Regions from separate parts of the Kroppenstedtia sanguinis genome, predicted to be linked through region 2. Evidence: riboswitches for the same ligand, from Rfam matches in the RefSeq annotation. Region 2 holds a riboswitch; each other region holds the start of a gene.

Region 1 (7,932 bases), on a different contig from region 2:
GTGAAACGAAGGGCGGAGAGTCAAATCAGATCTTTTTCGGCGATTTATTTCTCAGTATCAATAAACAGTTAGGGTTTTGAGATAGAAATGGAACAAAAAATTCTAATTGGATAACTTACTATCTGATCTCCTTTCAAAGCCTTTTTATCCCCTGTTTTGGAGTCCGAGTTTTTGCCATTACTGCCATTAAATAAATCCTCAGCGAGATGAATCAAAGAAAATTACGAAAAGTATATTTCGACTGATTTGTTTGTGTTTGACAGAAAATGAACAGTATAAAAAATAGTTGATTTGTTTAAAGTGAGCTCATAAAAGACATGAAAGTGAAAAAAGTAAATGATTCAATAAGCAAACGATATGAAAGACGTAAATCCGAGTGATAGCCATGCACGGCATAGAATTTTAGGGGCAACATCTTTGTTGCTTCCGTCCCGGTTTTACCCCTGCCCGATGGTCTGATTCGGGGCGGCTCGTCTCCACTTTCTTCTGCGATGGCACCGGACCGTGTGTGAACACGAACTTTCCCACCTGAAATAGTAATCAACACGTCCTTAGGTGTTAGGCAACGATTCCTGTGTTTAAAGGCTATAAGCAAATTCCCGATATCGGACTCAAAACATGCTTTATTGCTTTATGGACCAGGAAACAAGAATCGTTGCCATACCAAAGGGCGTTTTTGTGTGTAGCTGTTAGCCGGATTGCGGTTAACGGTTTTATACGATTACCTCAAGTAAGCAATTCCAGCCGTCCTGTTTCTAAATGAAATAGAATGCCGTCAACTTTTACACCTAAACCGTGTTCTCGATACACTGGATGATTTTTCAATCGCTTCACTTGATGTAGCACATTGAGTCTGGAAAGTTCATCTAGAGTCAGATCCGATTGCTCTTCGGGATCCGGCAAACTGCTGCGGACTTCCTGAATCCACCTTTCCATCTCCGGATCCACCCGCTCTTGTCGGGCAGCGGCGATCCCGCCACATCCAGTGTGACCCTTCACAAGAATCTGCTTCACTTGCAGATTCTTCAAGGCGAAATAAAGACTGGCGGTAAAGGAGGAATCCGTCTCCAGCGCCTGATTGGCAATATTCCGATGAACAAATAGATTTCCCGGGGGCATCCCGGTAATGATCGACGGACTGACTCGGGAATCACAACAAGCCAGCAGAAAGATTTCTGGACTCTGACCCTGCTTCAGATGATTGAAGTAATCGGGATCTTCCTGGAGCATTCTCTCGACAAATTCTTGATTTCCACGGATCAATTTTTCTGTCATGGTCAGACTCCTTCCCGTTGTTCGATATTCATTATTCATTTTCATCCTTCATCCGTCAATATCCATTGAAAATGAGTTAGTTCCCTATAAAAAAAGAGCCTATGCGAGGCTCTTTTTTTATACATGCATGATCTGAGAACATAGCTCCTCGATCCCTTCCCGCAAGGAAATTCGAGGTTCCCACCCCAGAACTTCCTTGGCCCGAGTCGGATCCAGACAACACCGTTTTAAATCCCCAGGGCGCGGTCCCTTTCGGATCAGAGGAAGATCGTGTCCCAAAATCTCTTTCATCAGCTGATACACTTCTGCAATATGGACCTCCGTTCCCGAGGAGATATGAAGAATTTCATTTTGCCCCTGTTCCAGTGCAAGCTGGTTGGCCATGGCCACATCACGTACATGGACATAATCTCGGGTAGTTCCCTGAGGTTGATCCGGATAAGCCATCAAAACCGAAGGTTGATGAGCCAAAAAGTTATTGAAAAAAATCGGAATCACACCGCACTCTCCGTCAGCAACCTGGCGCGTTCCGTAGACATTGGCATAACGCAACGCAACAAACTTCAGTCCATAATGGCTGGCATAAAAGCGAAGATACTTCTCCCCTGTGTATTTGGAAATGGCATAGGGCGAGAGAAGTTGGGGCTCCTGATCCTCTCGGGCAGGAATTTGCTCGCTGGCCAAGGCTCCTGTGGATGCATAGATGATCTTCTTCACCCCATATGTAACAGACGCTTCAAGTACTTGGAGCAACCCCAGGATATTGATCTTTGCATCATATCGTGGATTCCGTACCGAATCCGGCACAGACTTTTGCGCCACATGGTGGTTGATCACATCCGGTTGTTCCCTCTCCACCACCTGCGCAAACTTCTCTGACAAAATGTCCATCTCATAAAAGACCGCCTGACCATTGAGATTCTCCCGTTGTCCTGAACCCAGGTGATCCACCACGACTACTTCGTGACCCTCTCGGATATAGGCATCCACGATATGAGAACCGATAAATCCCGCACCACCGGTAACTAATATTTTCAATCCATTCTCCCTCCTCCACTTGATTATTACGATAGAATTACAATACCATTTCATATATGTTACAGTCAATTATCAATACCGCATTCGACGTGAATAAAAAGTCCCTGCCATTAAGGGAACGGAAAAGAGCCTGCCTTTTTCGGCAGGCTCTTTCTTATGAAATCGTAAATCCGATTTTCCCAAATTGCTTTCCTTCCTTCATCCGGAGGAAAGCAGCCGGGGCTTCTGACAGGGGGTAAGTCCGATCCAAAACGGGGTGGATTTGATGAGCGGATACAAAATCAAGCATCTCCCGAAACTCTTCTGAACTCCCCATCGTCGAACCCATCAGGGTGAATTGGCCAAAGAAAAAAGGACGCAAGGGAATCTCTACACGGGGACCACTGGTCTCCCCAAATGTGACCAGACGGCCACCGGGCTGGAGTTGTCCCAGAGATTTTTCGAAGGTGGCCGGACCAACACTGTCGATTACCAGCTGGACTTTCTCTCCCTTCATCTGTTCTTGCCAGTCTCCATTGCTGTCGATGGCAGCATCCGCTCCCAACTCCAGAGCGCGACTCCGTTTTTCTTCGCTGCGGGAAGTGACAGTCACCTGTGCTCCCGCCGCCTTAGCCATCCGCAACATAAAGGTGGACACCCCGCTACCGATCCCGACAATTAGCACATGCTCTCCAGCCTTCAGATCGCCACGACTAAACAAGGCCCGATAACCGGTCAGAGATGCCAGAGGAAAGACTCCCGCTTCCTCCCAGGTAAGGTGTGCGGGTTTGGGTTCCACATTGTCAGCAGAAATGACAATGCTACGGGCGAAGGTACCTCGAGTTGGCACTCCCAGAATATCAAAACCTTCAGGGGGGGCAACGCTTCGGTGAGGCCAATTCAGACTGGGATTGACCACCACTTCGTCCCCTTCTTTAACTCCAGACACCCCATCTCCGACCCTTTCTACAACCCCTGCTCCGTCGGAACCGAGAATCACTGGATCATCAGTATCTCGTTCCAACTGCAAAACCCGGAGATCCCGACGATTGAGGCCCGCAGTTTTCAAACGAATCTTCACTTCTCCTCTTCCGGGGACCGCTTCCTTCATCTCCGTCACTTTCAGACCCTCAAACCCCGAGGGTGTATGGTGGACGACAGCCTTCACGAAACATACCTCCTTCATATCCCTGTTCAATCCCTCTTGATCTCTACGGGGGGATCTCATCCGATAAAGAAGCTTTTCTCTCTCAACCTCTCGACATCTCCTTCCTTTCGACCAAACTGTACCCCTTATCATAGCAGACCCACTTCCCGCTGAAAATTCAGTCGGCCTGAACATGGCCTGTTATAAGCGTGAACAGGATCATGCAAATTGCAAAAAAAGCCTGGAACCTTTAAGCAATGGCCGGAGTGAAAAGCGTCTTTTTCAGGGGAGAGAACACCATAGCCAAGAGGAATACTCTCACATCCACCATTTCGCCTGCGGAATCAGGATAATTCAAACAGACTCTCCGGGCGACCGACATTGACGATCCGGTTTTTTGCCTTATCCTTCGTTCACCCAGATCTGAATTTTCGGTTCAATTGCCGTAAAACATCCCGGAAACCTTGATTTATCAAGACTTCCGGGATGTTTTACTGTGAAAATCAGATCACCTGTCTCGTGATCCGGCCTGCTTCTTTTAAGGCAACCAGGCGGGCTACGTCCAGTTCCTCAAAGGTGAGATCCCATTCGAAATGGGCGACATTGTTGATCAGAATCCGGGGTAGCCCCCGCTCCACTTCCCCCTTCAAATGTTGATGCGCCATCTCCCAGATTGATGACTAAAAAGCGCGCTTGTATACCGAAAGACTGTAACTCCTCTGCCAGCCTTCCGGCCTCATCTCCATCCATTCCGGGAAGACAGGTAAACCAGACGTGATTTCCCTCCCGGCCAGTGCTCGGTAAAGGGCAAGCTCGATCCCCAATCAGCATCCTGCTTCGGAGCCCCAAGCGATGTCACCTTCCACGGAAATCCCCCTCCCAGTTCATCTGTTGATTGCGCAACTGAAAATAGGCCGCTTCCAGATAAAATTCCTCCTGACCGGGGATCGCCTTTGCAGGGGGTAACAGTAAGCAAGCCAGTCTTTGCGCCAAATTCTTCCTCGCCTCGGGGAATATCGCCTCTCGTCGGGTCAAGAAACGACCCAATAGGATCCACTGCCGATCCGATACCCCCGTCAATTCCGCCAGGGTCAGGACCGGCTCCTGGTGGGAAAACAACGGTTGGACACGAGGAGCCTCTCGCTTTTCCATCTGTACGACCATCGTCCCGGCAACCAAATCTCCTATCCGTTTTTCCCGACGGTTAATAAAGATGCTGATTCCACCGGCCAAGTAGGAAAAGGGCAGACTGTCCACCACTCGCAACAGATTCCGCAGAAATATTGCCAAGAACCCCGGAGCCACCCCGCGATCTGTCACCACCCGTAATCCGACAACCCGTTTCCCTACTGTTTGTCCATTCATGAAATATTCCGTGAGGACATAGTAACACAAGGGAATGAAAAAGAGCAGAAACAGAAAAATTGCCATCATCACCGAAGCCCAAAAGGGACTATTCAGATTGGCCGAGGCGACAAAAAACAAGACTCCAAAGAAAGCGAGGATGGATTGAACAAACCCAAGGATCAGCCAGTCCAGCAATAGGGAGAGTGCCCGACTCCCCAGCCCCGCTGTTGTAAACTCCAGCTTCACATGTTCAGGAGTTGTCACGGTGACCCGGTTTTCCATCGACCTCTCTCCTTTCCAACAAACTTCGTGATACAATTCATTCATGGAGGTGATTACATCGCAATGTCAAGGTCATCCGCTTACCGTCTGCCCTATTTTATACGTAAACATCAGCCAGACTGGGATCGTTTGGAAGAACTGATCCGAATATTTCGCTCCCGTCAGGCTCGTCGCAAAGAATTGAATGAATTGGGACATACATACCGCCGAGTCACCTCACATCTCGCTTATGCGCAGACCTATTTCCCCGACCATACTGTGACAGATTATCTGAATGGATTGGCGGCACAAGCTCACGAAGCGATCTATGCCACCCAAGGAAAAGGGGATTTAAGAGAGGGGCTTCGTTTTTTCACCCGTCGCTTTCCAGCATTGTTTCATGAGCGGATCCCCTTTTTCTTGGTCGCACTCCTGCTGTTTGTGGCAGGCGCTGGGCTCGCCTTTGGCTTTACCTGGCTAAATCCCGCGTATGCGGCGGCTTTTCTCCCGCAGGGGGTGGATATCAACCCCCATGCCTTGCAATCCAGCGAACAATGGAATCATGCCATCGCCTCCAGCACGATTATGACCAATAACATTCAAGTGGCTTTCCTTTGCTTTGCATTGGGAGCCCTTTTGGGTGTGGGTACTCTATGGGTGTTGTTTTCAAACGGACTCCTGATCGGAGCGATCGCCGCCCTCTTCCATCGGGCCGGGGAAGCCTACGCCTTTTGGGCTTTTATCTGGCCCCACGGGGTGATTGAGCTGACCGCTATTTTCATCGCTGGTGCTGCGGGAATGTCTCTCGCCTATGCCTTCTGGGTCCCTGGGGAACGAACCCGTATGGAGGCTTTCAAAGGAGAGGGGAAAGTGACGGTCCAACTGATCCTGGGTGTGATCCCGATGTTTATCGTGGCTGCCCTGATCGAAGGGTTTATCACCCCTGCTCCGTGGCCACATTGGAGTAAGTACCTGGTGGCTCTCATCACCTTGCTAATTCTGTTCATTTACTTTGGCCGTCCCGCCTGGCTTTTGCACCGTCAGCAACCGCAGGCTTCCGCCACCAATGAAGCAGCTCCTTTCAATTGTACCTGAAATCCAGGGGGAAAACAGTGAAAACAAAGAAAAACAACCGGTGTTGAAATCCGGTTGTTTTTCTTTGTGACAGTCATATTCAATACGTCTCCGTTTTTGCATAAAAAAACCGATTGTCGTCCCTCTTCAACGCTGCTAAAGTATGGTGGGTTTATACTTTGATGACCCTCTATTGTTTTCCTTTCTCTATTCTTCGGAAGTGATTTTTATCTAATAATGGATGTTATGTTAGTTTGTATTACAAACTGGTTTTTCTTATTGGAGATTAAGCTTTATGTATCCATAAGCTTCCGCTTGTCGCAAGGGTTTATTTAGAAGTGTCGAAACGATGCATGATTCCCTTCGACCCACGGATTTTTGATCTTGACTTTCATACTTATTCATGAGAATGTATCCCCAAGTCTGAAAGCATGGACTCTTTCACCAAAATGAATTACATGGGAACAGGTACCCTTTTCCGAAGGGAGAGGGTTGAAAAGGGAAGCCGGTGAAAATCCGGCGCGGTCCCGCCACTGTAACGGAAGAGTCCCATCTGACAAGCCACTGATCCATTGGCGATCGGGAAGGCAGATGGGGCATGGATCCCGGAGCCAGGAGACCTGCCTGTTCCGAAAACACTGTTCGACCTACGGGAGATAGGGAGGTGTTGGAATGTACCGCCGGAGAAACATGCGGCCTGGCTAAGCATTTCCACTTGTCTGGATGTCGTGGAATGCTTTTTTTATTGCTATAAGGAGGCGTGGCCGCATTGAACATCGAGAGCAGCAATTTAGGTTTCCCTCGCATCGGAGCCCAGCGGGAATGGAAAAAAGCTTTGGAGAACCACTGGGCAGGAAAATTGGAAGAAAACGATCTGATCGCAGAGATGAAACAGCTCCGTTTAGAAAGCTGGCGCCAACAACAAGAAGCTGGACTTTCACGGATCCCTGTTGGAGACTTTACATGTTATGATCACATGTTGGACATGGCCGTCATGTTTGGCCTGGTTCCCCGCCGCTTTGGACACGGAGAAGGCCCTGTGCCCCTGCATACGTACTTCGCCATGGCCCGGGGAGACGGGGAGAATGCAGCCTGTGAGATGACCAAGTGGTTCAACACCAACTATCACTATATCGTTCCGGAATGGGAAAAGGATACTGAACCGGTATTACTGGAAAACCGCCCTCTGGAAGCTTATCGAGAAGCGAATAAATGTTTGGGGATTGAAGGAAAACCTGTTCTCATCGGTCCCTATACCTTTACCAAACTATCCAAAGGCTTCCCCTCGGAAAAATTGCCGACCATTTTGGAACAGTTAACACCTCTCTACGCACAGATCCTAATCGAACTGGAGTGCGAAGGGGTACAGTGGGTACAACTGGATGAACCTGCTCTCGTCCTCCCCCATTCCCAGGAAGAACATGAAATGGTGGCCGCCGTGTATGAAAAATTGAATCAAGCGGCGCCTGGGATTCGTATCATGCTACAGACCTATTTTGGCTCCTTGGAACACTATAAACGAACCCTTTCCTTTCCCGTCGCAGGAATCGGCCTCGACTTCCAAGCAGGACGGGAAGAAAACCTAAAATCCCTCTCTCAACACGGATTCCCGGAAGAAAAAGTACTCGGAATCGGAATTCTAGACGGCCGCAACATCTGGCGTGCCGATCTGCTGCAGGAATTGGAGTTTTTGCAGGATGAATGGACCCAGCAGGCCGCCTGTAGTGGGTGGTGGATTCAACCTTCCTGCAGTTTGCTTCATATTCCTCTCTCAGTGAAACAGGAAACAGAATTGCCGTCGGTGCTGAAAC
Region 2 (7,932 bases):
CTTCCTGGGGCCACCAGGTGGCGCCCAGGATCAGACATCCGTCTGCCTCCCGGAGCAGCTCCGTAGCAATGTCACTGCCCCCTTGACCCAAACCGCCGATATAGAGTTGATGATCATGGGGCACACAGGATTTGGCTGGGAGGGTGGTCATGATGGGCGCTCCCCATTTCTCGGCTAGCTGGAGCAATTCCCTTTCGCATCCTTTCACCCCGCGCCCAGCCAGGATAACCGGGCAGGCCCAACTCTTCATAATTCCGATGGCTCTCTGCAGCTCATGCTCCGGTGGCGGCGGGGCCGACTGGGGAACCATCGGCGGATAAAGTTCTCCATGCACGCCGTCCATCCAGACATCCTTCGGGATCGACAGATGGGCAACTCCCCCCATGGATATGGATTTCTTCATAGCTAGGTTCAGCTGAACGGGAAGTACTCTCGCATCAGCAGTCAGCGCTGAATATACCGCCAGCGGCTCGATCATCACCTGTTGATTGAGGTCCTGTTTACTGCCCGTCCCCAGCTTTTTTCGTTCCACCTGTCCTGTGATCGCCAACACCGGTGCCCGATCCTGGGCGGCATCCGCCAGACCATTGAGCATGTGGACGATTCCAGGGCCGCTAGTGGCGGCGCAGACCGCCAGCCGGCCAGTCAGTTTCGCTTCGGCGGAGGCCATCAGGGCGGCTGTGGTCTCCAGACGGCAATTGATGTAGCGGATCTGATCCTGTGCGGCGATCGCATCCATGAGATGTAAGATAGCATCCCCCGCCACTCCATAGATCCTTTCACATCCCCAGGCCGCCAATTGTTCTACCAAGTACTCCGCAGCGGTTCGCGACAGAGCGGATGTTTTTTGATGGATTGACATGGAGCATTCCCTCTTCCGCCCTTAGTCTGTATCGGATTCCAACAGACATACTGCAACACTCGTCTTCAGATTGTAACAAGGCATAAAAAAAGCACCGGATCGATCCGATGCAGCCTTCAGCGGGCCCAAACCTCGTCAAAAGTCTCTTCCTTAAAGCCGACGGTCACTTGTTTGCCATCCGTGACGATGGGACGTTTGATCAGCATTCCGTCGGAGGAGAGCAGGTCCAGCATTTCCGCCTCGTCCATCTCCTTCAAGCGATCCTTGAGCCCCAGTTCCCGGTACTTCTTCCCACTGGTATTAAAAAATTTGGTCAGGGGGAGTCCGCTCTTTTGCACCAGGCTCGCCAGCTCCGAGGGAGAAGGCGGGTTTTCGACGATATGGCGGTCTTCGTGGGAGATTCCCTTCTCATCCAAATACTTGAGCGCCTTGCGACACGTCCCGCAGCGCGGATACTGATACACGGTTAAAGTCAATTCTGGATCCCTCCAAGCGTAGTGGGTCCTTCCTAGAAGGGTTGTGATACCCTGCGTTTGTAGACGGTCGGGATGGGGTTTCAGATCTTTTCGTTGTTCTGAACTGCCAAGATCACTCCATGTGAAACCCAGGGCTGTTGTTTAACCATAAAGTGGATGATAAGAACGAAAGGATCCTTTCGCTCTTCCCATTGCCCCCATCGTAAATATGGCTTGAGGGGACGGGGAGGGTGGGACGGCTACGATCTCTTGCAAAGAACGCATAGCGAGACCCGGGAGCGGAAAGCGACCCTGGCGAGACTTGTGCCCTATGGGTGCAAAGACTCTTCACCCTCCCACCATCCCGACCTGATTTCCACCTCATATATGGCTAATCAACAGGACTCTGTGAAACCTCATCCGCCCTCCGATATTTTCACTCCACTGTCGGGAGATCTGTCCTATCCAACCGGTGGGCACCGTCTTTTCTTAAATCTTGCATTACCAGACATGCCCTAGTATACCCGATGGAAGCCGATTACTTAAAGACCTGGCCTCCCCGTTTGTATTCCACGTCACCGATCCCTTTTCGAACGTTGACCACACGGGCGATCGCAAAGAAATAATCCGACAGGCGGTTCAGGTAGCGGCGAACCTCTTCATTGGTCTCCTGTTCTCCAGTGAGGGTGACCACCCGCCGTTCCGCTCTCCGGGTGAGTACCCGGCAGATGTGCAACACCGCCGCTGCCGGGCTTCCCCCAGGCAGAATAAACCTGCGGATTTCCGGCGTCTCCTGCTCATAGCGATCGATCCACTCTTCCAGACGAGTTACACTCTCTCCGCTCACTTTATAATTCCGCTTTCTGCCCGCCTGGGCCAGATCTCCCCCCGCATCAAACAGCTCATGCTGAATCTCTGTCAGTTCGGCGATCAGATCCCCATACGCCTCGGAATCCAGGCGGCTGATCGCTTCTCCAACAAAGGCATTCACCTCATCCAGGGTGCCATAAGCCTCCACCCGGATATCATCCTTATCCACCCTGCCTCCGATCACACCGGTTTTCCCCTCATCCCCGGTCCGGGTATATAGTTTCATATTTCATTCCTCCTCGGTTTGAGTCTCCCGTGATCACAACAGAAACGATCCTGCCGATTTCAGGACGGTTGGATCTCCTCTCCTGGTTGGAGCAAAACCTGAGGTGCATGGGTGATCGGGTGTTGGGTGAGAACGGGTTCCACCCCGTATACTTCCCGGATCCGATCGGGAGTCAATACGTCGGAGGGCGTTCCCTGTACAAAACAGACGCCCCCTTTTAACATCAGGAGCCGATCGCAATAAAGAGCCGCCAAGTTGAGATCATGGAGGACGATTAGGACCGCCACCCCCTCCTTCTGACTCCAGGACCGGATCCAGTCCAGCATCCCCAACTGATGGGCGATATCGAGGAAGGTGGTCGGTTCATCCAGGATCAACACGCGGGGGCGTTGTGCCATCGCCTTGGCAATCGCCACCCGTTGCCGTTCCCCTCCACTCAACTGATCCACCTGTCGATCGCCATCCGCCTCCAGGCCGGTTTCCTGCAATACCTTCTCCACCACTTGCTGATCCCCTTCTCCCTCCCAGGGCCAAAAACCCTGATGGGGATGACGTCCCATCTCCACCACTTCTTTGACCGTGAAAGGAACCGAAGGCAGCCCTTCCTGGGGAAGAACGGCCAATCGTTTGGCCTTCTCCCGCTGAGACCAAGCGGACAGGGGGCGCCCATCCAGCCAAACTTCCCCCTCATCGAAAGGCTCCTCCCCGGTCAACAACCGGATCAGTGTGGTCTTTCCGCTACCGTTCGGACCGAGCACTCCCAACATCTCCCCAGGGGACACCGCAAGATTTACCCCGCGCAAGACCTTCCGGTTTGGATAAGATTTATGCAAACCCTCTGCAATCAGCATCTCCATCTACCCCTTATCCCCAATCGCTCCCAGTCACTCATGGATATTCGTGTCTGCGCTTTAGCTGCCAAGCAAAAAACGGTGCACCGACGAGGGCGGTTACCACCCCGATGGGCAGCTCCCGAGGCTCCATCACAGTCCGGGCCACGGTATCTGCCCCGACGAGGAAGAGTCCTCCCGCCAATACGGCGGCGGGGATCAACACCCGATGATCCGGACCCACGATTCGGCGCATGATGTGAGGAATAATCAACCCCACAAATCCGATCGTGCCGGAGACAGAAACAGCGGCTGCCGTCATCAAGGTGGCCGAAAGCAACAGCACCAGCCGAGTCCGACGGACGGGGACACCCAGGTGAGCGGCAGACCGCTCTCCCAGGGAAAACAAGTTTAGGGGGCGCGCCATCAGCCAAATCAAAAGCAGCCCGGAAATCAAAAAAGGGAGCACGACATAGATATGGTGCCACTCCCGGGCAGCCACACTTCCCATGATCCAAAACTGGATCCGTTGCAACTCTTCTGCTGAAGAGATCCCGATTATAAAGGTTAGCATCGCACCGAAAAAGGCCTGGATCACCACGCCGGACAGGATCAGGGTTGATCGACTCATCCCTCTGCCCGCCAGTCCAATGACGAGGATGAGAGCCGCCGTGGCGAAGAGAAAGGCCCAGACCGGCACCGTCCATCCCCCCAACCAGGCCACGCCGGCACCAGTAAAGATGGCGATCGCCGCCCCCAGGGCAGCACCGGAGGAGACCCCAAGGATATAGGGGTCGGCGAGAGGGTTGCGCAACAATCCCTGAAACACCACCCCTGCTCCTGCCAAGGCCATCCCCACCAGGGCGGAGAGAATCACCCGGGGGAGACGAATTTGCCAGAGGATCGCCTCAGTCGCCGGATCCACGGTTTTCTCTCCCGTCCACTTATCCTCCACGGTTCGCCAGAGTTCTTCCCATCCCAGCTCCGCACTGCCCCAAGAGACCGCCGCACCCATCGCCATCAATAGCAGAAGGCTCAAAGCGAGTGACCAAACCAGGAACCGTGAGAACCAACCCCATCGCTTCATTTGACTGTTTCGGCATATATTTCAGGGTAGATCGCCTCGGAAATCTGGAGCAACCCTTGGGTGATTCTCGGTCCGGGGCGACTGACGATATTGCTATCCAGCTGTTCTACCCGGTCTTCCTTTATAGCCTGGATACTTTTCCAGCCGCCCCGGGCTGCGATTTTCTCCTCTTTATCTGAATGGGTGTAGAGGATCACATCGGGATTCCATTTGACCACATTCTCCGAGGAGGCTTGGAACCAGCCTTTCTCTCCCTTCGCCACGTTTTTCCCACCAGCCAGTGTGATCAGTTCATCCATGAAAGTGCCCTCTCCGGCAGTAAATAGATCGGAAGAGACTTCGATCCATACCTTGGCCTGTTTGTCCCTTGGTACCTTGGCAGCGATCTTTTTCGCTTGCTGTTCCTCTTTCTTCATCTTGGAGATCAGCTCATCCGACTTTTTCCCGGCACCTGTCGCTTTCCCCACATCCTGAATCTGTTGGAACACACCCTCCAGATTCTCAGGTTCATAGGCGATGACTGTCAATCCCAGCTTGCGGAGCTTGTCCACGGTCTCCTTCCCGTTCAGACCCTCTGAAGCCAGAACCAGATCCGGTTTCAAGGAGAGCACCTTCTCCGTGTCGATCTTCATATCACCCACTTTTTCCACCTTTTTGACCTCGGCGGGATAATCATCATTGGTCGTCACCCCCACCATCCGGTCCTCCAATCCCAAGGCGTATGCCGTCTCCGTCATGCTGGGAATCAAGGATATGATCCGTTTGGGTTCTTTTTTTACGGTCACCTGGGTGTCCGTGCCATCTGTCAAGGTGACTGGAAAACCGGCTTCCTGCTTTCCGGAATCCTCGTTGTCAGCAGGTGCATTTGGAGTGGGCGCACAGGCGACCATCGCAAACACGAGCAGCAGGGATAATCCAATTGCAGAAATTCGCGTCCATCTTTTCATCTCATCCGCTCCCATTCACCGTTTTTCCCGAGGCAAAAAGAAAAACCCCACTTGCCGTGAGGCACAGGGGTTCCTGACCGAATCAAAAAAAACGATCCCAGGATCCGGGCAGTTGCTCTCCTCAGCCTCGAAGGAGATCGCAAGTTTCCCAGATGAAAAGGCAGGTCTCCTGGCTTATGGATCCTCACTCCGCCGCACCTTCCCGTTCTGTAGAACAGTGGCATCCTGCGGCTTCGCTCCCCAAATACAGTGGCGGGACCGCACCGGAATCTCACCGGCCTTCCCTTTTCACTCCCCGTTCTCCGTGGTGACGGGGAGACCTTTTCATCCTATCGACTTGTGATCCCATTATATAATGAAACTGAGAACTGGTTCAATTATAGGGACTGCCAGCGGCCTGCAAAGAAAAAAACTGGTAACAAATTGGCAAAGGGAGGACAGATGCGGACATCCCTGCCGCACCGCCTCAGATGGACAGAAAAAGTTGATGAACCAAAGTTGAACAGCAGAAGGAAGTCGGCTACCCAAGCGACCTGGCCCGTGAAGAAGTCTGATGTATGAGGGGACCGGGTGGGTAGGACGGTTACGATCTCTTGCAAAGAACGCATAGCGAGACCCGGGAGCGGAAAGCGACCCTGGCGAGACTTGTGCCCTATGGGTGCAAAGGCTGTTCACCGTCCCCCCCTCCCGACCTTATTTCCTACCCAAAATATGTTTAATCCACACGCCTGGTTAAATGATGGGGTTTCACAATGATTCTAACTTCCACCCCGAAGGGACTACTCTACAACTGATGGAAGCCATCGAGGCGGCCCCGGCTCCTGCAAAAAATTTTCAGCTGAATTTTTTCAAGACGAAAAGGCCGACCAATATGGGTCGGCCTTTTCGTCTCAAGGGGGTTAAACTAATTCTTATCAATTAAAAAGAGGATTGCAATGGTTTTTCATCTTGCAAAGACATCATTTTCAACCTTCGAAATCGTTTCTTCAAAACTATAACCCATGTAAAAATATATGTCAATCAATGAAAAAAGGGGATTGGCTAGCCACTCTGCAAGATGCAAATCCTAATCCTTTAGGACGCTGCCACTTTCAATTATTATAACGAAGTTCCTATATCAGAGGTTTCAGCTCCCTCCAATCCGTCCTACTTCTCCAGATTTTCATCCCGTTTCTTTTCAGCATTCTCCAGAACCTTTTCCACCCGGTTCTCCAGGTACTGATATTGCTTGATTCGGTATTTTTTCATCATCTCAACCCTCTGATCGATTTTTTTAGTTAAAGCTGTGGAATTGGAGAGCTTCCCCTGTTGCTCCAATTCCTCGGCGGCGGCTTTCAGGTGGGCACTCTCCTGATCGTAACAAGGAATTTTTCATATCATCCCTTCCAATCCAAAGCTTAATTTCCATATGGTGTATAATCCGTTACCGACTCTATTGTAAATCAATCCAAATCGAGAGAATATAGCCGGAAGCAGGGCTGTTGATTAACCAGAAAATGGGCAGCGGAAGGGAGTCGTGTGCTGCCAAAGCGACCTTTGCGCCACAGGCACTACAATCTCGATGGGCTGAAGCCCTGGAATAAAGGTAGCCATCCTACCCAGCGGAGAATCTGGAGGGAGGGCGTTTAGGGGCAACCTCTTCCCTGTGTTGCTTCCGTAAAGCTTTGCCCCTGCCCGATGGTCAGATTTGGAGCGGCCAGTTTTCACTTCCTTGCCGGATGGCAACGGTCGCGTGGGTGAACACGATCTCCCCACCCAAAATATGGCTAATCAACACGCCTGAGCCGGAAGGTTTTATATTGCTCACCTGCAGAAGCCGCAAGGAAGCTTTGAAACCTATCTTTCGTGAAAGAATCCCATATGACATAATGAATTTAGAACCCATGTTCATAGATTTGGGCCCGGCCTTTTCACGGTTTTGAAAAAGGAGTGTGTTCATCTATGCAGTTGACCGGCTATGTCCAGCCGTTGATCCATCAGCATACAGATCCGATTACCTACTTCTGGCCTTTTTCCGATCAGAAGCTACCCATCAACGAATTGCTAGGGGAAGAACTGGAGATCCGCTTTTTGGGAGAAAAAGCTTGTATATACTGTGGACGAAAGATCAAAAAGACTTTTAACAGCGGTTCCTGCTATCCTTGCTTCCGGGACCGAGCAGAGAATGACTTATGTATTGTGAAGCCTCACCAGTGCCACTTTCACCTGGGCACCTGTCGGGATCCTGCCTTTGGCGAACGCCATTGCATGCAACCTCATATCGTCTATCTGGCGATCAGTGATGACGTCAAAGTGGGAATTACCCGGAAAACCAACATGCCGAAACGATGGATCGACCAAGGAGCCGTGACAGCGGTTCCCATCGCTGAGGTTCCCGACCGCAAAACCGCAGGCGAGCTCGAGATGGTCTTGGCGCAATTTATCAAGGACAAGACCAACTGGCGACGGATGCTCAAAAATGAGATCGCCGACCGAGATCTGCTGGAGGTACGTGCCGATATGGAGGAAAAAATCCCGGAAGAGTACCGAGGATACTATCAGGGGGATCGAGAACCGCTGACCTTTCATTACCCTTGTCTGGAATTCCCGGAAAAGGTCAAGCCCCTGAACCTGGACAAAGTGGATCAGATCCAGGGCAAACTCCTCGGAGCCAAG
Region 3 (7,932 bases), on a different contig from region 2:
CTATGGGCTGGATGTATTGCGTTATTATCTGCTGCGAGAGGTTCCCTTCGGTTCTGATGGCGTCTTTACACCGGAAGGCTTTATCGAACGGGTCAACGCCGATCTGGCCAATGATCTGGGAAATCTGTTGCACCGCACCCTCACGATGGTGCAAAAGTACTCTGATGGAGTGGTGCCTTCGCGCCAGGCAGAGTCGACCCAGGAGGATAAAAAACTGGAACAATTGGCCCAAACAACGGTGCAGAAGGTGGAAGCAGCCATGGAAAAACTGCAGTTCTCCGTGGCGATGATGGCGATCTGGGAACTGGTTCATGGAATCAACCGTTACCTGGAGGAGACCATGCCTTGGGAATTGGCTAAGGATCCTGCCAATCAACCCCGGTTGGAATCGGTTCTGTATCATGGGGTGGAGGGCTTGCGCATGGCAAGTATTCTCATCCAACCTTTTCTGGTGCAGACACCGGCCCGGATGTGGGAGCAACTGGGGATCTCTGCCGGTGAGTTTACTTCCTGGGACAGCCTGTACCGCTTCGGATCCTTCCCAGCCGGTACCCACATCAATAAACAGAAACCTCTCTTTCCTCGACTCGATGTGGAAGAAGAGGCCAAGGAGATTGTGCGGATGATGGGGGGAGTCCCTGTAAATACTGTTAACGATGGAAATGAAGAACCTCCCGCTCAGAAAAGGAAAGAAAGGAAACAAGCCGAGGAGTCGTCTGTGATTTCCATTGAGGATTTCAATCAAGTCGACCTCCGGGTGGCGCAAGTCCGGAGTGCGGAGAAGATCCAGGGTGCCGATCGACTTTTAAAACTGCAATTGGATCTCGGTACCGAAACCCGTCAAGTGGTGGCTGGAGTGGCCCAGCACTATGAACCGCAAGAACTGGAAGGGAAGAAGGTAATCATCGTTGCCAACCTGAAGCCAGTCAAGCTTCGGGGAGAGCTCTCTCAAGGCATGGTGCTAGCCGCCAAGGAGGGGGATCATCTCGTATTGTCCACGGTATCCGGTGACATTCCCAATGGGACCCGGGTGAAATGATGTACCACCCCGCCGAGCTTCCGGCGGGGATCTTTTTCTTCTTAATGGGGATTCTGTGACACAAATTTCCGAGAGCTGGGAGATGTCGGCAGGTACTGGATTGCCGGGAGTCGAAGAAAAGAGAGATCAGGCGTGTTGACTATCCATATTTTGGGTGAAAAATAAGGTTGGGGTGGTGGGACGGTGAAGAGCCTTTGCGCTCTTGGCAAGAGATCGGAGCCGTCCCACCACCCTCGTCCCCTCAAGCATTTACGATGGGGGTAAGGGGAGGAGCGAAAGGGTCGTCGCTTTATGGTTAATCAACAGCCCTGAAGAGAGATCTATAAGAGAGTTTGGAGGGGGTCGGGTTGGGAAAGAAAGCGAGAAAAGCGGTCAATGAATGGTTGACTGCGATCTTGGTAGCAGCGATCTTGATGCTCGTGGTCCGGGTGTTCCTGTTTGCCCCTTATGAGGTACATGGGGAATCGATGTATCCTACCTTCAAAGGGGAAGAACTGTTAATCGTCAATATGTGGATTTATCACGTGTCCGAACCGGAATATGGAGATATTGTGGTTTTTCACACCGATGAGAATCGGGATTTTATCAAACGGGTCGTCGGAAAACCGGGGGATCGCATCACCTTGGAAGGGGGGCGGGTGATTCGAAACGGCAAACCCCTGACAGAACCATATATTCCCAAGGACTCCTTTGCAGGTCCGCAAGTCAAGAGTCGGATGCCGGAGACGGTCGTTCCAAAGGGGCATCTGTTCGTTCTGGGGGATAATCGGCCTAACAGCCGGGACAGCCGAGACCTTGGGGCGATCAAAGTCTCGGAAGTGGTGGGGCGAGCGGATATAAAAGTGAAGCCTTTGAATGATTTCAAGCTCCTATTCGCTGATCCACAAAACAGCTTGTGATAAAGTGGTTATAGGGAGAGTTGTCGATAAACCAGAAAATGGGTGGTGGAAGGGAGTCGTGTGCTGCCCAAACGATCCCTGGAATAGAGGTAGCGCCCAGGCACTACAATCCAAAGGAGCTGAAGCTCTAGATTAAGGAAGCACCTAGGCACTACAATCCAAAGGAGCTGAAGCTCTAGATTAAGGAAGCACCTAGGCACTACAATCCAAAGGAGCTGAAGCCCTGGAATAAAGGTAGCCATCCGACCCGGCGGAGAGTCTTACAAGAGGGTGCCTGAAGTGTTGTGAAAAAACCCTTGACAGGGAGGGTGGGGTTTCACATGGAGGGATTTTGGATCATCAGAAATTTGATGCCGGAATGTGAAACCTCATCCCGAAAACGCGGGTACCACAACGTTTCTAGGGACAACATTCATTTTGTGTTGCTTCCCTCCTGCCCGCCAATGGTCCGAATTGGAGCGGCATGTCTTCACTTCCTTGTAGGAGGGCACAATCTCCCCACCCTAAAATAGGGCTAATCAACAGGCCTGACCATATACAACGATTTCCGTACAAAAGAGACAGGAGGGAGACCGTGCTTTTTGACAGTCATACCCACTTGAATGATGAACAATTTAACTCAGATCGGGAAGAAGTGATCCGACGGGCCCAGGAGCAGGGAGTCACCCGGATCCTCAATGTCGGTTTTAACCGTGAGACCATTGAAGAGACTTTGAAGCTAGTGGAAACTTATGATTTTATGTATGCAGCTGTAGGCTGGCATCCTGTGGATGCTATTCACTGTACAGAGGAGGATCTGGACTGGATCGAATCCTTAACGAATCATCCCAAGGTCGTGGCACTGGGTGAGATGGGTTTGGACTACCACTGGGACGAATCACCGAAGGGAGTGCAAGAGAGTGTCTTCCGCCAACAGATCCGTCTGGCCCGGGAGCTGGACATGCCCATCATTATCCATAACCGGGAAGCGGATGCGGATGTGATCCAGATCCTGCGGGAGGAAAAGGCGGAAGAGGTGGGCGGAGTCATGCATTGTTTCAGTGGGAACTGGGAGATCGCCAGCCAATGTCTGGATATGAATTTTTATATCGGACTGGGAGGCCCCGTCACCTTTAAAAACGCCAAACTCCCCAAAGAGATCGCCGTCCAGGTTCCCCTGGACCGTCTGGTGGTGGAGACTGATGCTCCATACCTTGCACCGCACCCCTATCGGGGCAAGCGAAACGAGTCCGGCTATGTCCGGCTGGTGGCGGAGAAAATTGCAGAGCTGCGGCAGATGCCTTTGGAAGAACTGGCCCGTCAGACTTTTGCAAACGCCAACCGTCTGTTTCGGATCGAGGATGCAGGCTGAACAACGGGGGTGGGTAATCTCCGTTGTGGTTACATAGGAAAAGGGTGGGAATTATTCAACAGCTATCGGTTAAAGAAGTGATTGTCGTAGAGGGACGGAATGATACAGAAGCTCTCCGTCGGGCAGTTCGTGCAGATACCATTGAGACCCGGGGATCGGCAGTAGGTTCCGATGTGATCGCCGAGGTGAAGCGGGCCCTGGATGCGCGGGGGGTGATTATCCTGACCGATCCCGACGGAGCCGGAGAGCGAATCCGACGCATCGTCTCCCGGGAGGTGCCTGGTTGCAAACATGCCTTCATCTCCCAGGAGGAAGCGAGGGGTGCTCACGGACTCGGAGTGGAACATGCCGCTCCGGAAGTGATTCGTCAGGCGTTGGCAAAGGCTCGTCATGAAGCAGGAGAACCGTTTGCCACCGGCGTTTCCTGGGAAAGATATCGGGAGGCGGGGCTGGTCGGTCATCCAAAATCCCGGCTGCTCCGGGAAAAGCTTGCTGTAGCCCTGGGGATTGGATACGGAAACGCCAAGCAATTCTTTCGCCGTCTTCATCTCTTGCACATCACAGCAAAGGAATTTGAAGAAGCGTTGCACAGAGTGGGAGAGGATGAAGAGGATGGATGAAGTCAGGATTGCGGAACGGACACGCCAATTGTTGGCAGAAAAGGGATTGCGACTGAAGAAAAGCCTGGGTCAGCATTTTCTTACAGATCCCCGGATACTGGATCAGATGATCGAGGCCGCGGGACTAGACCCGGAAGCCGGAGTGTTGGAGATCGGCCCAGGGATCGGGGCCCTGACCGAACGGTTGGCGATGGCAGCCGGTCAGGTGGTCGCAGTGGAATTGGATGATCGGCTGATTCCGGTTCTCAGCAGTCTGTTCTCAGAACAACCTCATGTCCATATCCTTCACGGCGATGTGATGAATTTGGATCTGACCAGGCTGTTGCGGGATTACCTGGGGGACTGCCATCGGATCAGTGTAGTGGCCAACCTTCCCTATTATGTCACGACTCCGATCCTGATGCGGTTGTTGGAGGAAAAACTTCCGCTGGATCGGATCGTGATCATGATTCAAAAAGAGGTGGCAGAACGTCTCACCGCTTCCCCTGGAAGCAAAGCCTACGGTTCGATTACGGTTGCCGCTCGGTATTATGCGGAAACGGAATGGGTTACCAAGGTCCCGGCCCATGTTTTTGTCCCCCGCCCCCAAGTGGATTCCGCTGTGATCCAACTGAAGATCCGTGAGCAACCACCAGTGGAAGTTCGGGATGAAGCTTTGTTATTCCGTGTGATCCGGGCGGCTTTCGGCCAGCGGCGCAAGACACTCCTAAATGCCCTGAGTACAGGAGCTGTGCTTGGACAGGAAAAAGCGATTCTCTCTCGGGTGTTGCTGGAGGCGGGGATTGACCCCAAGCGGCGAGGAGAAACCCTATCGCTGGAGGAATTTGCTTTCTTAAGCAACCGACTGGATGAAGTGACGGGGAACTGAACCCACAGGGGAAAACTAGCCGGCAACGCCCGGAACTTCGGAGGCGAATGGAAGTTGCAGTTCTATCATCCACGCAGGGGTCGGATCCGTCTGGAGCAAATGATCTCCGAGATTTATGCCTATATCGATGAAGATCGAAATGCCATTTATAAAATGGTGATCGGGACAGACTCCCAGACCGATCACAAAGAGACACTGTTCGTAACCGCCATCATTATACACCGGGTGGGAAAAGGAGCTCTCTTTTTCTACTCCAAAAAGAAAAGTCGCCCTTTGCTGGATCTCCGTTATCGGATCTACAAAGAGACGGAGTACAGCCTGGATCTGATGGAACGATTGAAAGAAGAAGGTTTTCTGGGGGCTTCTCTGGAGTTGCCGGTGGAAGTTCACCTGGATGTGGGGCGGAAGGGAGAGACCCGAAAACTGATTCAGGAGGTAGTGGGTTGGGTCACCTCGGTGGGATATACCGCCAAGATCAAGCCTGACGCCTACGCCGCTAGCTCTGTGGCGGATCGTTTTACCAAATGAAGCGGTTCAGCGAAGGTTTGTCGATCATGACAAAGTTTTGTCGGGAAGGAACTTTTATTGACAATTACCGGTTTTACCCGTTGACATAGGGCTTAGACCCTTGCTATAATTCACGTTTTGACAATTGCACCTGACTCATGGTATAATCTCTGTGAGTGAGGTGGTCGAGCTAAATGGGTAGGAATGCGCTGTCTGAAATAAAACGGACCTTGGATGGCTATATCGGTCAAAAAATCCGGTTGAAAGCCAACAGTGGACGTCGCAAAACGATTGAACGCAGCGGGGTGCTCGAAGAGACATACCCTTCCGTGTTTATCGTCAAACTGGACGAGGATCAACACTCCTTTGAACGCGTTTCTTACAGTTACGCCGACATCCTGACAGAGACGGTGGAATTGACCGTTTTCCAAGATGAAGGACAAGTCCCCGTTAAATATGTGAAAGATCCCCAACAACAATAATATCTGATATAAATCCGGGCTGACTCATGGCTTGCATGAGTTTCTCATAATCCGATCCCACAGGGTTCGGATTTTTTGTTTACATCTGCTCCGTTTTTCGATATGATGGGGTTGTACATCTTCGGAAACTCAATATGTTGTGTTTATGGGATGCAGGTGCTTCCTTTGGGAAGCTGAAAAGGGAATTCGGTGTAAAGCCGGAGCTGTCCCCGCAACTGTAAATGTGGACGAAACGGTGTGACCACTGCCCTGTCGGGTCCCTGAGGGGGCTGACTGGGCGGGAAGGACCGGACTAGGGTGAAGCATGAGCCAGTAGACCTGCCTGCGTTGTCCTGTATGTTTCCAGTCTTCGGGGGTTGGGACTTGGAAACGGCGGATTCGGTCAAAGAAGACTGATCAGGGGCTTCTGCTGTAAGCCTGCTTATTTCGCCGTGTTCCAAACCTACCAACACCTGGAATAAGGGTGTTTTTTTATTTGCCCTGGAAGAGCTCCCTAGAAGTGTTACCAAAGGATTTGATTCCAACGCTTCTGGCGGAAGATCACTCCAGAGGAAGGCGGAGATGAAATGATCGGAACGCTGTTGTCGACAGAAACGATTCCCCGTGACAGGCAGGCCATGGAAAATTTTCTCCAACCTTTGGTGAGCGACTTTCCCAAACTGGATCTTCAAGAGTACATCGCTCAACAGTTGCGCTCCTTTCGGGAAGGAGATTCTGCGGATCAAATTTCTGACCGGATGATCCTAGACGCCTTGGAACGGGTCAGCAGTGAGGAACCAGATTGGACTTTTGTAGCCTCGCGGATCTATTTGGCGCGGCTTTACGAGGAGGCCTCGCGCCATCCATTCCGTCAAGGGGAACCCTACGGAGATTTTTATGAGTTAATCCAAGTGCTGACAAAATCCAGCGTCTACTCTCCTTTACTGTTGGAAGGCTATACTCGAGGGGAAATCGAGGAATTGGCGACGATCATCCGTCCGGAGCGGGATCGTCTGTTCACCTATGCGGGACTGAGAACCTTGGCTGACCGTTACTTGGCCCGCTCCCAGGCAGGAGAATTGTACGAGCTTCCCCAGGAGCGATTTCTTATCATCGCGATGGTGCTGATGTCCCAGGAAGAAAGAGAGCATCGGATGCATTGGGTACGGGAAGCCTACTGGGCTCTCTCCCATCTGTATATGACTGTAGCCACACCTACCCTGTCCAATGCCGGCAAAAATTTTGGCCAATTATCTTCCTGTTTTGTGGACACGGTGGATGACAGTCTACAGGGGATTTATGACAGCAACACCGATGTGGCCAAGGTTTCCAAAGGAGGAGGGGGTCTGGGTGTCTACCTGGGCAAAATCCGGTCCCGTGGGAGCGATATCAAAGGATACAAAGGGATCAGCTCAGGGGTAATCCCTTGGATGAAACAATTGAACAACACCGCGGTAAGTGTGGATCAGTTGGGACAACGAAAAGGGTCGATCGCGGTCTACCTGGATATCTGGCATCAAGATATTCTCTCCTTTCTCGATGCCAAGCTGAACAATGGAGATGAACGGCTGCGGACCCATGATCTCTTCACCGGCGTGTGTATTCCTGACCTTTTTATGGAGGCAGTGGAGGCCCGGGAAGATTGGCATCTGTTTGATCCGCACCAAGTCCGAAGGGTGATGGGCTGGTCGCTGGAAGATTTTTATGATGAGGAACCGGGAGAAGGCAGTTTCCGGGAGAGATACGCAGCCTGTGTACAGCATCCGGGTTTGGACCGGACTACGGTCCCGGCAATTGAATTGATGAAGCGGATCATGGTTTCCCAGTTGGAAACAGGTACGCCCTATATGTTTTATCGAGATGAAGCGAACCGCAAAAACCCCAACAGTCATGCTGGGCTGGTCTACTGCTCCAACTTGTGTACTGAGATCATGCAGAATATGAGTCCGACACTGTTGCGGGAGGAGCGCGTGGAAGACGGGAAGATCCTGATCACCAAGGAACCCGGCGATTTTGTTGTCTGTAACCTCTCCTCCATCAATCTGGGGCGGGCGGTGACTGACGGAGTGTTGAAACGATTGATTCCGGTTCAGGTGCGGATGTTGGACAATGTGATCGATCTGAACACGATCGAAGTTCCCCAGGCGAGAATCACTAACCAAAAATATCGGGCGATCGGATTAGGTA
Region 4 (7,932 bases), on a different contig from region 2:
CCTGTAGATTAGCAGAATAGCATAAAGGGGATTTTGAGAATGGATGAAAGAAGGGTGAGAATAACAAGAAGTCATTTTAAGAAAAAATTCTCCGATGGAATACTTGAAAAGCGATCCAAAACCAAAAGATATGATGCGAATCACTGTATGAGGCGGTGGAAAAGGACAAGATGTACTTAAGCTGAACAAACAATAGCCCCAACTAGGGCTGTTGATTAACCATAAAGTGCCTATCGTAAAATATTGCTTGAGGGAACAGGGATGGTGGGAGGGCTACGATCTCTTGCAAAGAGCGCAAAGGCGAATCAAAGTCCCACCAACCCGACCTTAGTTCCTGCCTAAAATATGGCTAATCAACACTCCTAAGCCCCAACCAAAGTTGTGATGACCAGATTTTGGGAGAGAAGGGGTTAAGCCGCAGATGGAAGCTGTCTAGTGTATTCAATTTCTCCTATCCATTTCGGAGGAGAGAGGGAGGTTGCAAAATGGAAGGATCGATTACTGATGTACCGGGAATTCAGGTGGGTCAGGCGGAGGATCCTGAGGCACTCACCGGATGTACAGTGATCCGGATTCCCTCAGGTGCCGTGGCAGGTGTGGATGTCCGGGGATCTGCCCCTGGCACCCGGGAGACGGACCTGTTGCATCCGCTCAATCTGGTGGAACAGGTACATGCCGTCTGTTTGGCGGGAGGGAGCGCCTACGGATTGGAGTCTGCCACTGGAGTGATGCAGGTTCTGGAGGAGATGGGGGAAGGTCTGGATGTGGGGGTGGCGGTGGTTCCCATCGTTCCCGCTGCTGTTCTTTTCGATCTGGCCCTGGGCTCGGCTGAAGTGAGACCTGACTGTGCAATGGGAGCGGAAGCAGCCAGACGGGCCGGTCCCGGTCCGGTGAAGGAAGGAAACGTGGGTGCTGGGTGTGGGGCTTCTGTGGGGAAATTTTGCGGGATGGAAAGGGCTATGAAAAGTGGTCTGGGTTCCGCATTCCGGCGCATGGACAACGGATTGGCGGTGGGGGCGCTCGTCGCCGTCAATGCGGTGGGTGAGGTGAGGGACCCCCGCACTGGTGAGACGCTGGCAGGTACCCGGGATGGTCAGGGAGGGTTCCTGGATTATATCGGGTGTATGGGAGGAGGGAAGGCCGGGGAGTTAAGCACCAACACTACGATCGCGGTAGTGGCCAGCAATGCCAAGCTGACCAAGTCTCAGGCAAACAAGGTGGCTCAGATGGCCCATGATGGCTTGGCACGAACCATTTATCCCGTACACACGATGAACGACGGGGACACTGTTTTCGCCTTGGCCACCGGGCAGGTGGAAACAGGGGTGGACTTGGTGGGCGCTCTGTCTGCGGAGATGCTGGCAGAGGCGGTGGTGCGGGCGGTAAAGTCATGCGATGGAGCAGGTGGACTGCCCTCCTATTCCGATGTTGGGGAGTGAAGGATGTTAAAAGTGGATGAATGCGAGCTGATCATCCTGACACAGGTGTTGATTATGCCCTCTGTGATTGCGATGGCTTGGGCTGTCCGCCTCATTCCACATCTTCCAAGGATCCTTTTTGCACGATTCCTTCTTTATTACAGGAGATGCAGCGGGTCATTTTCTCCTGATAGGTGGAGGAATGCTGGGGAGCATGGACTGCGGAGTGGACAGCGCTCAGGATGCTTACTTCCCTTCAACGACGACATCGTGATGTCCTGCTAAGGGCCACATATCCACCCCGCGGATGAATAGGGTTATATGGGGGAGGAGGTGGAGTGAACTCCACTTCTTCCCTTTTTGATGGAATCACACTCTCGAGTTTTTTTATGGATTCTGATTTGCGTCCGATGTTGAAGTAGCTCAACCTGGGTTGCAAGTGTACAAAAACGTTGTTTATAACGATTATAATTTAGTATTGATTTTCATATTGGCTGTATTATAATAAATGTAGAAAATAAGGAAGAGAGGGGATTATCATTGGATAACCGAAAAACCCTGACTACCGGTGCCGGTATTCCTGTAGGGGACAATCAAAATTCAATCACTGCTGGGCAACGAGGTCCTGTATTGATTCAAGATTTCCATTTGCTCGAAAAGTTGGCCCACTTCGACAGAGAGCGTATTCCGGAGCGTGTGGTTCACGCCAAGGGTGCCGGGGCTTATGGATATTTTGAAGTGACTAATGATGAAATCTCTAAATATACAAAAGCCGATTTTTTGAGTGAAAAAGGGAAACGTACGGAGATGTTCGCCCGCTTTTCAACGGTTGCCGGCGAATTGGGTTCAGCGGATACGGTACGTGACCCACGGGGTTTTGCCTTGAAGTTTTACACCGATGAAGGGAACTACGATCTGGTGGGTAACAATACCCCGATCTTTTTTATCCGTGATGCGATCAAGTTTCCCGATTTCATTCATACCCAAAAACGTCATCCCCAGACCGGTTTGAAAGATCCGAATATGGTTTGGGATTTCTGGTCCTTGTCACCGGAATCACTGCACCAGATCACTTACCTGCACGGAGACCGCGGCATTCCCGCCACATACCGTCATATGAACGGATATGGCAGCCATACTTTTAAATGGGTTAATGATCAAGGTGAGCCATTCTGGGTGAAGTATCACTTCATCAGTGACCAAGGGGTAAAAGGGCTCGACGTGGATTTGGCCGCAAAACTGGCAGGTGAACAACCGGATTATCACCGGGCAGACCTTTTCCATGCGATCGAAGAAGGAAATTATCCCTCCTGGACGCTGTATGTTCAGATCATCCCTTACGAAGACTATAAAACTTACAAGTGGGATCTGTTTGATGTGACCAAGACCGTATCGAAAAAAGATTATCCGCGGATTGAAGTGGGGAAAATGGTCCTCAATCGCAATCCGGAAAACCACTTTGCCGAAGTGGAACAATCCGCTTTTACACCAGGCAATCTCGTTCCCGGAATCGAAGTCTCCCCGGACAAGATGCTGCAAGGTCGGATCTTCAGCTATGGAGATACCCATCGTTACCGTCTAGGTGTAAATCATCAACAGATTCCTGTCAACCGCCCGAAAGCCGGTATTCATAACATGCAGCGTGACGGCTATATGACGGTGAACGGAAACGATGGCGGTAAACCCAATTATGAACCCAACAGCTTAAATGGTCCTATCGAGGATCGCAATCAGAATATGACTCCCTTTGAGTTAAATGGCGAAGCGGACAGTGTCGCTTATAACAGCGACGATCATTACACCCAAGCCGGGGATCTCTATCGTTTAATGAGCAAAGACGAGCGGGAACGCTTGGTGAAAAATTTCGCAGATCATATGAGACCAGTTCAAAGAGATGAGATCAAACTTCGCCAAATCGGCCATTTCTACAAGGCAGATCCGGAATGGGGAGAGAGAGTCGCTGAACAGCTGGGCTTGTCAGTTCCAGCGGGAGTGAAGTGAATTCGTGTCAGAGGATAAAAGCCGGTTGGATCCGAGAAGGATCAACCGGCTTTTTTCATGCCTTTATTCAAGGGAGTGTAGACTAGCCGTGTTGCGGGCGGGGTGATCGTGGTCACCCACGCGACCCTATCCTCCCCCAAGGAAATGGAGAGGGTCGGATTCGGAGCAGACCATGGGGAATGCGCAGGATGTGTGATGCTCTCACTCTGCGCACTTTTGCTACACTGGTAGTGTAATGATAGCTAAACACATCATTCTGACAATGTTAATTTAGAGGGAGAGGGGCAGGGATCGGGTGGCTTTAAGCGAATATAAAATTGAAAAATCATTTTGGAGAGGGTGAACATCGTGGAATGGATCATTGTGGGAATCGTTATCCTTTTAATTTTGATCGTCAACTTACCGGGGATCTTCCGGGGAAAGAGTTCAAGAAGTCAAAGCAGCGGTTTTACCGATTCAGGGTCGGGCCCTAGTTTTTGGTCAGGTGATAGCCAATCTGGCAGCGACGGTTGCAGTGACGGAGGTGGTGGAGGTGGTGACGGAGGCGGGTGCGATTAAGAGATGAGATCAGATAGGTGATATTTTTCGGATCCCCTGAGAAAGGAGGGAGTTTCCTGCTTTTTTCATAAACCCCATGATGAAATGGTGCTCTGTTGAATTGGGAGTGGGCTTCCGGTCTTCCTTTCTACCAATCTTTACAGGATCTTTGATTTTTAATATAGTTGGCATAACTGATAGATTCCCAGACCGGGAATACACGGAGGAACAGAGCTTTGGATTATCATGGGTCATCTTTTCGATCCCGTAAGGAAAGGCAGAGGCAAGAGCGGCGAAAAAAACAGCTGCCCATTGGGCTTGTGCTGATCTTCACCCTCATCACCGGGATCTCATTATGGTTGTCCGGTATGTACCAAGGGGCAGATTCGTCTCATGCAGAGGGGAAAAAGGAGGAGAAAGAACCGATCGAATCAGGTCAAAAGGCGGCAACCGAGAAAAAGTCTCCTCCCAAAGAAACGGAGAAAATCAAGGTGGATACCCACCCCACCAGTCCCACCGTCTTAGTCAACCAGACTCACCCTTTACCCGATGGCTACACTCCACCGGATTTGGTGGTTCCTGATGTTCCCTTTCCCTTTCATGAAGATCTGCCTAAAAAACAGTTACGCCGGGAAGCGGGGAAAGCATTGGAACAACTCTTTGCCGAAGCAGAGAAGCAGGGATTGAAGTTATATGCCCAATCGGGGTACCGATCCTACGAGCGACAGAAAGAGCTGTTTGCTTTTAAAGGAAACCGGAAGGGAGGCGCAGCCAAACAGGTGAGTGCCCGTCCCGGTACCAGTGAACATCAGACCGGGTTGGCTATGGATATCACATGCAGTGATGTGGACTTTAAGTTAGAAGAATCCTTTGCGCAAACCAAGGAAGGGCGCTGGGTGGCAAAACACGCCCATCAATACGGTTTTATTATCCGGTATCCCAAGGGAAAGGAAGAGATCACTGGATTTACCTATGAACCTTGGCACTTGCGCTATGTGGGGAAGAAGCTGGCCACTGAACTGCAGAGCAAGGATTGGACCTTGGAAGAGTACTACGGGAGATTCGCTACGGAAGTGGATCCTGAGAAAAAGGGATCAGATGGATAAAAGAGCCGATCATCGGCTCTTTTTTAGGTTGGGGTTTATGCGAATCATGATATAATTAAGAAGGGTACTACAATGATGTGAATTTAAACCAATCGCATATTTGTTAGGTACAGGTGTCGATCGGTCAGGATCCGATCGGCTGAAAAGGGAAGACCGGTGCAAATCCGGCGCGGTCCCGCCACTGTGAATGGGAGCCTCCTGCCATATGCCACTGTCGAAAGACGGGAAGGCGCGGGAGGTGATGAACATGAGCCAGGAGACCTGCCTGTTCCGACGACACAGGATTCCTACGCGGATAGGAGGTGTTGACTGGAGCCGACATATGCCTCTGTACAGGCATGCTAGTGGCGGGATTCCACATCAACGACACTCCGCAGGGAACGGGGTGTTTTTTTGTGCCTGATTATCAAAGGAAGGATGAAAGAGATGTACCTCTTCCAAAAGTGGTTATCTACTGTCTTCGCCTTGATTCTCTTCCTGACGGCTTTTCCTGTTGCGGTTCTTGGCGAGACTCTTCCTGTAGTCCCAGGGGAAACTGGGGAACAAGCGGCAGACATGGTTCAGCTGTCGGTTACCGGAGACGACCACCGGGAAATGTACCCTGCAACGCCAGTGGAGATCGAAGCGGATGAGACGGCTTTCAGCGTCTTACTGAAAACCCTGGGTCCGGAACAGATGACCTACACGGGTTCTGGAAGTAGCCTCTATGTTCGTGCCATCGGCGATCTGGCCGAATTTGATCGCGGGCCACTCAGTGGCTGGATGTTTCGGGTGAACGGAGAGTTCCCTGCCCACAGTGCTGGCAGTCATCCGGTGAAGAACGGGGATGTAGTGGAGTGGGTCTATACCACCGACGGGGGCGAGGATGTAGGGCTCCCTCTTTCCCGTACAGATGGGGAGGGGAACAACCGACTCCGGGAGGCACCGAAGGCTCCGCCGTCGGGGACTGAACCCGACGCACCGGTGAAATCCAAACCCCGATCCGATGGAGCCAGTAATCTCCCCAGGGAAAAGGCATTCGGAGAGAGCCGCCGCACTCTGGGAACCCAGGAGCACTCCGGCAAAGAAGTGCAGGCGACCACTTCCGCAAAGACCGCTTCAGTAAAAAAACGAGATCTGACCCAAGCGGTGGCGGATGTAGCCGGCTGGATTTCAGCTGAGGGCTCCGGTTCCGACTGGCAGGCTCTTGGCTTGTTTCAGGCAGTAGAAAAGGTCCCGGTGAACTACCTGGAAAATACGATTCGTCATATCGTGGAGAATGAAGGAGAATTCCGCAAAGTAACCGATGTGGAACGGTTGGTGCTGGGGATTCGTGCTGGCGGCGGGGACCCCCGAAGTATAGATAAGTATAATTTGATCGAAAAAATCTGTAACCATAAGGGCATGTTGACTCAAGGAAGCAACGGTGTGATCTTCGCTCTGATCGCCTTGGACTCTGCACGTTATTTCGTACCCGATGGGGCAGAGTGGAACCGGGAAGGACTACTGAACTGGCTGTTAGAAAACCAGAACCGGGACGGCAGTTGGGCTTTGGTGGTCGGGTCCTCAGGAGATGTGGATCTCACCGCCATGGCGCTGGCAGCGTTGGCTCCCTATGATGGAGGAGCGGTAGATCAGGCTAAGCAAAGAGGATTTGGGTGGTTGTCTGCTCAGCAGACAGAGAGCGGGGGATTTCGTTCCTGGGGAGTGGAAAACAGCGAAAGTGCTTCACAGGTGATCATCGCCCTCACTTCCAATGGGATGGATCCCCACAGCAACGCTTTTACCAAATCCGGTGGAAATGTGGTGGAAAATCTGCTGTCCTATCAACAGAAGGATGGAGGATTTGCCCATGTCGGGGAGGAAAAATCCAATGATATGGCCAGTGAACAAGCGTTACTCGCCCTGACTTCTTATCGCAATTTTCTGGAAGGGAAACCTCGGATTTATGACCTGGGGGATATCAACGCTTCGCCGGGAGAGGGAAAAAATCCGGATGTGAAGCCGGCTCCCGAGGGGGAGAAAAAAGAAAAACCCTCACCGTCGCGCACTGGAAGTGGGGTGGTGGAACCCTCCCGGACCCTTCCGACTAGCCCGCTTCTCGCCATCGGTGGAGGGCCAGCGGAGGAAATAGATCTGCGTCCTGCCTTGGACTCCGGCCCCTCTATGGAGCGCTCAGGCGTCACTCCAACCTCCTCCAGGCAGGAGAATCCGGCAAAAGCAGGCCCAGAGGATGAGTCCACCACTCTGCAGGCCCTTGCAGCCCCCGCGCCAGAAGATCCGGGTGCTTCCGAAACTGTTTCCTCCTCTCATCGCGGCTATGTCATGATCCTCCTCGGGGTGCTGTGTGCCTTCGTCGGTGCTGGATTCTACCTGTATGAACGAAGGAGGAAATGGCAGTGAGGAAAAAACTTTCCCTTCTGCTCATCGCCATCGGCCTTCTGCTAGGTGGTGCCGGAGGCTGGGAAGCTTATAGCACTGCCCGAACCTCGGAGGCTCATTTGGCGGATGACTCCTCCAGGGAAAGCCAAGCTGATTTGGCACAAGGGAATTCGGATAGGAAAGAGTCGCAGGAATCATCTTCGGAAGGGTCGGAATCGAAGGCCTCCGCCGAGAAAGAAAAACAGAAAAAAGAAGCGATCTCTAGCGGAGAGAGCAAGTCTGATTCCGGGAAGGTGGAAGCGGATCCTTCTACCAGCAACGATGGCAGGGATACACAGAAAACCTCCTCCGGCTCTTCTGGTAGCGCTAAGGGTGCAAAGGGGAGAGCCCCCCAGTCGACGTCAACCATCTCTATCACTGGGGATCGTGGAGCTCGGATTTTGCCGGCCACCCGCGTGGAAATTCGAAAAGGGGATACGGTTTACGATGTTTTGCTCCGGGTGACCCGC

The links. A riboswitch is a leader RNA that binds a small molecule or an ion and turns the genes downstream of it on or off. The one in region 2 is predicted to bind cobalamin.
Region 1: linked by a shared signal. The riboswitch ahead of metE (5-methyltetrahydropteroyltriglutamate--homocysteine S-methyltransferase) and the one ahead of JOD24_RS02290 (ABC transporter substrate-binding protein) in region 2 are both predicted to bind cobalamin.
Region 3: linked by a shared signal. The riboswitch ahead of JOD24_RS10180 (ribonucleoside-diphosphate reductase subunit alpha) and the one ahead of JOD24_RS02290 (ABC transporter substrate-binding protein) in region 2 are both predicted to bind cobalamin.
Region 4: linked by a shared signal. The riboswitch ahead of JOD24_RS03315 (DUF4430 domain-containing protein) and the one ahead of JOD24_RS02290 (ABC transporter substrate-binding protein) in region 2 are both predicted to bind cobalamin.

Annotation. Positions count from the first base shown of each region.
Region 1 is NZ_JBNPXF010000006.1:50,611-58,542, forward strand. It holds gene JOD24_RS05300 (carbonic anhydrase) at 727-1,275, opposite strand; gene JOD24_RS05305 (NAD-dependent epimerase/dehydratase family protein) at 1,393-2,313, opposite strand; gene JOD24_RS05310 (zinc-binding dehydrogenase) at 2,468-3,460, opposite strand; gene JOD24_RS05315 (hypothetical protein) at 3,943-4,104, opposite strand; gene JOD24_RS05320 (RDD family protein) at 4,295-5,068, opposite strand; gene JOD24_RS05325 (stage II sporulation protein M) at 5,132-6,142, shown strand; cobalamin riboswitch at 6,571-6,763, shown strand; gene metE (5-methyltetrahydropteroyltriglutamate--homocysteine S-methyltransferase) at 6,882-7,932, shown strand, end outside.
Region 2 is NZ_JBNPXF010000002.1:126,016-133,947, forward strand. It holds gene JOD24_RS02265 (thiamine pyrophosphate-binding protein) at 1-862, opposite strand, end outside; gene JOD24_RS02270 (arsenate reductase family protein) at 979-1,338, opposite strand; gene JOD24_RS02275 (cob(I)yrinic acid a,c-diamide adenosyltransferase) at 1,856-2,413, opposite strand; gene JOD24_RS02280 (heme ABC transporter ATP-binding protein) at 2,473-3,264, opposite strand; gene JOD24_RS02285 (FecCD family ABC transporter permease) at 3,302-4,282, opposite strand; gene JOD24_RS02290 (ABC transporter substrate-binding protein) at 4,327-5,277, opposite strand; cobalamin riboswitch at 5,420-5,616, opposite strand; gene JOD24_RS02295 (DUF2797 domain-containing protein) at 7,219-7,932, shown strand, end outside.
Region 3 is NZ_JBNPXF010000015.1:13,735-21,666, forward strand. It holds gene metG (methionine--tRNA ligase) at 1-1,039, shown strand, start outside; gene lepB (signal peptidase I) at 1,387-1,938, shown strand; gene JOD24_RS10155 (TatD family hydrolase) at 2,513-3,289, shown strand; gene rnmV (ribonuclease M5) at 3,313-3,909, shown strand; gene rsmA (16S rRNA (adenine(1518)-N(6)/adenine(1519)-N(6))-dimethyltransferase RsmA) at 3,893-4,777, shown strand; gene JOD24_RS10170 (ribonuclease H-like YkuK family protein) at 4,832-5,305, shown strand; gene veg (biofilm formation stimulator Veg) at 5,479-5,766, shown strand; cobalamin riboswitch at 5,904-6,106, shown strand; gene JOD24_RS10180 (ribonucleoside-diphosphate reductase subunit alpha) at 6,333-7,932, shown strand, end outside.
Region 4 is NZ_JBNPXF010000003.1:158,070-166,001, forward strand. It holds gene JOD24_RS03300 (P1 family peptidase) at 486-1,439, shown strand; gene JOD24_RS03305 (catalase) at 1,959-3,419, shown strand; gene JOD24_RS03310 (M15 family metallopeptidase) at 4,193-5,062, shown strand; cobalamin riboswitch at 5,157-5,345, shown strand; gene JOD24_RS03315 (DUF4430 domain-containing protein) at 5,480-7,444, shown strand; gene JOD24_RS03320 (DUF4430 domain-containing protein) at 7,441-7,932, shown strand, end outside.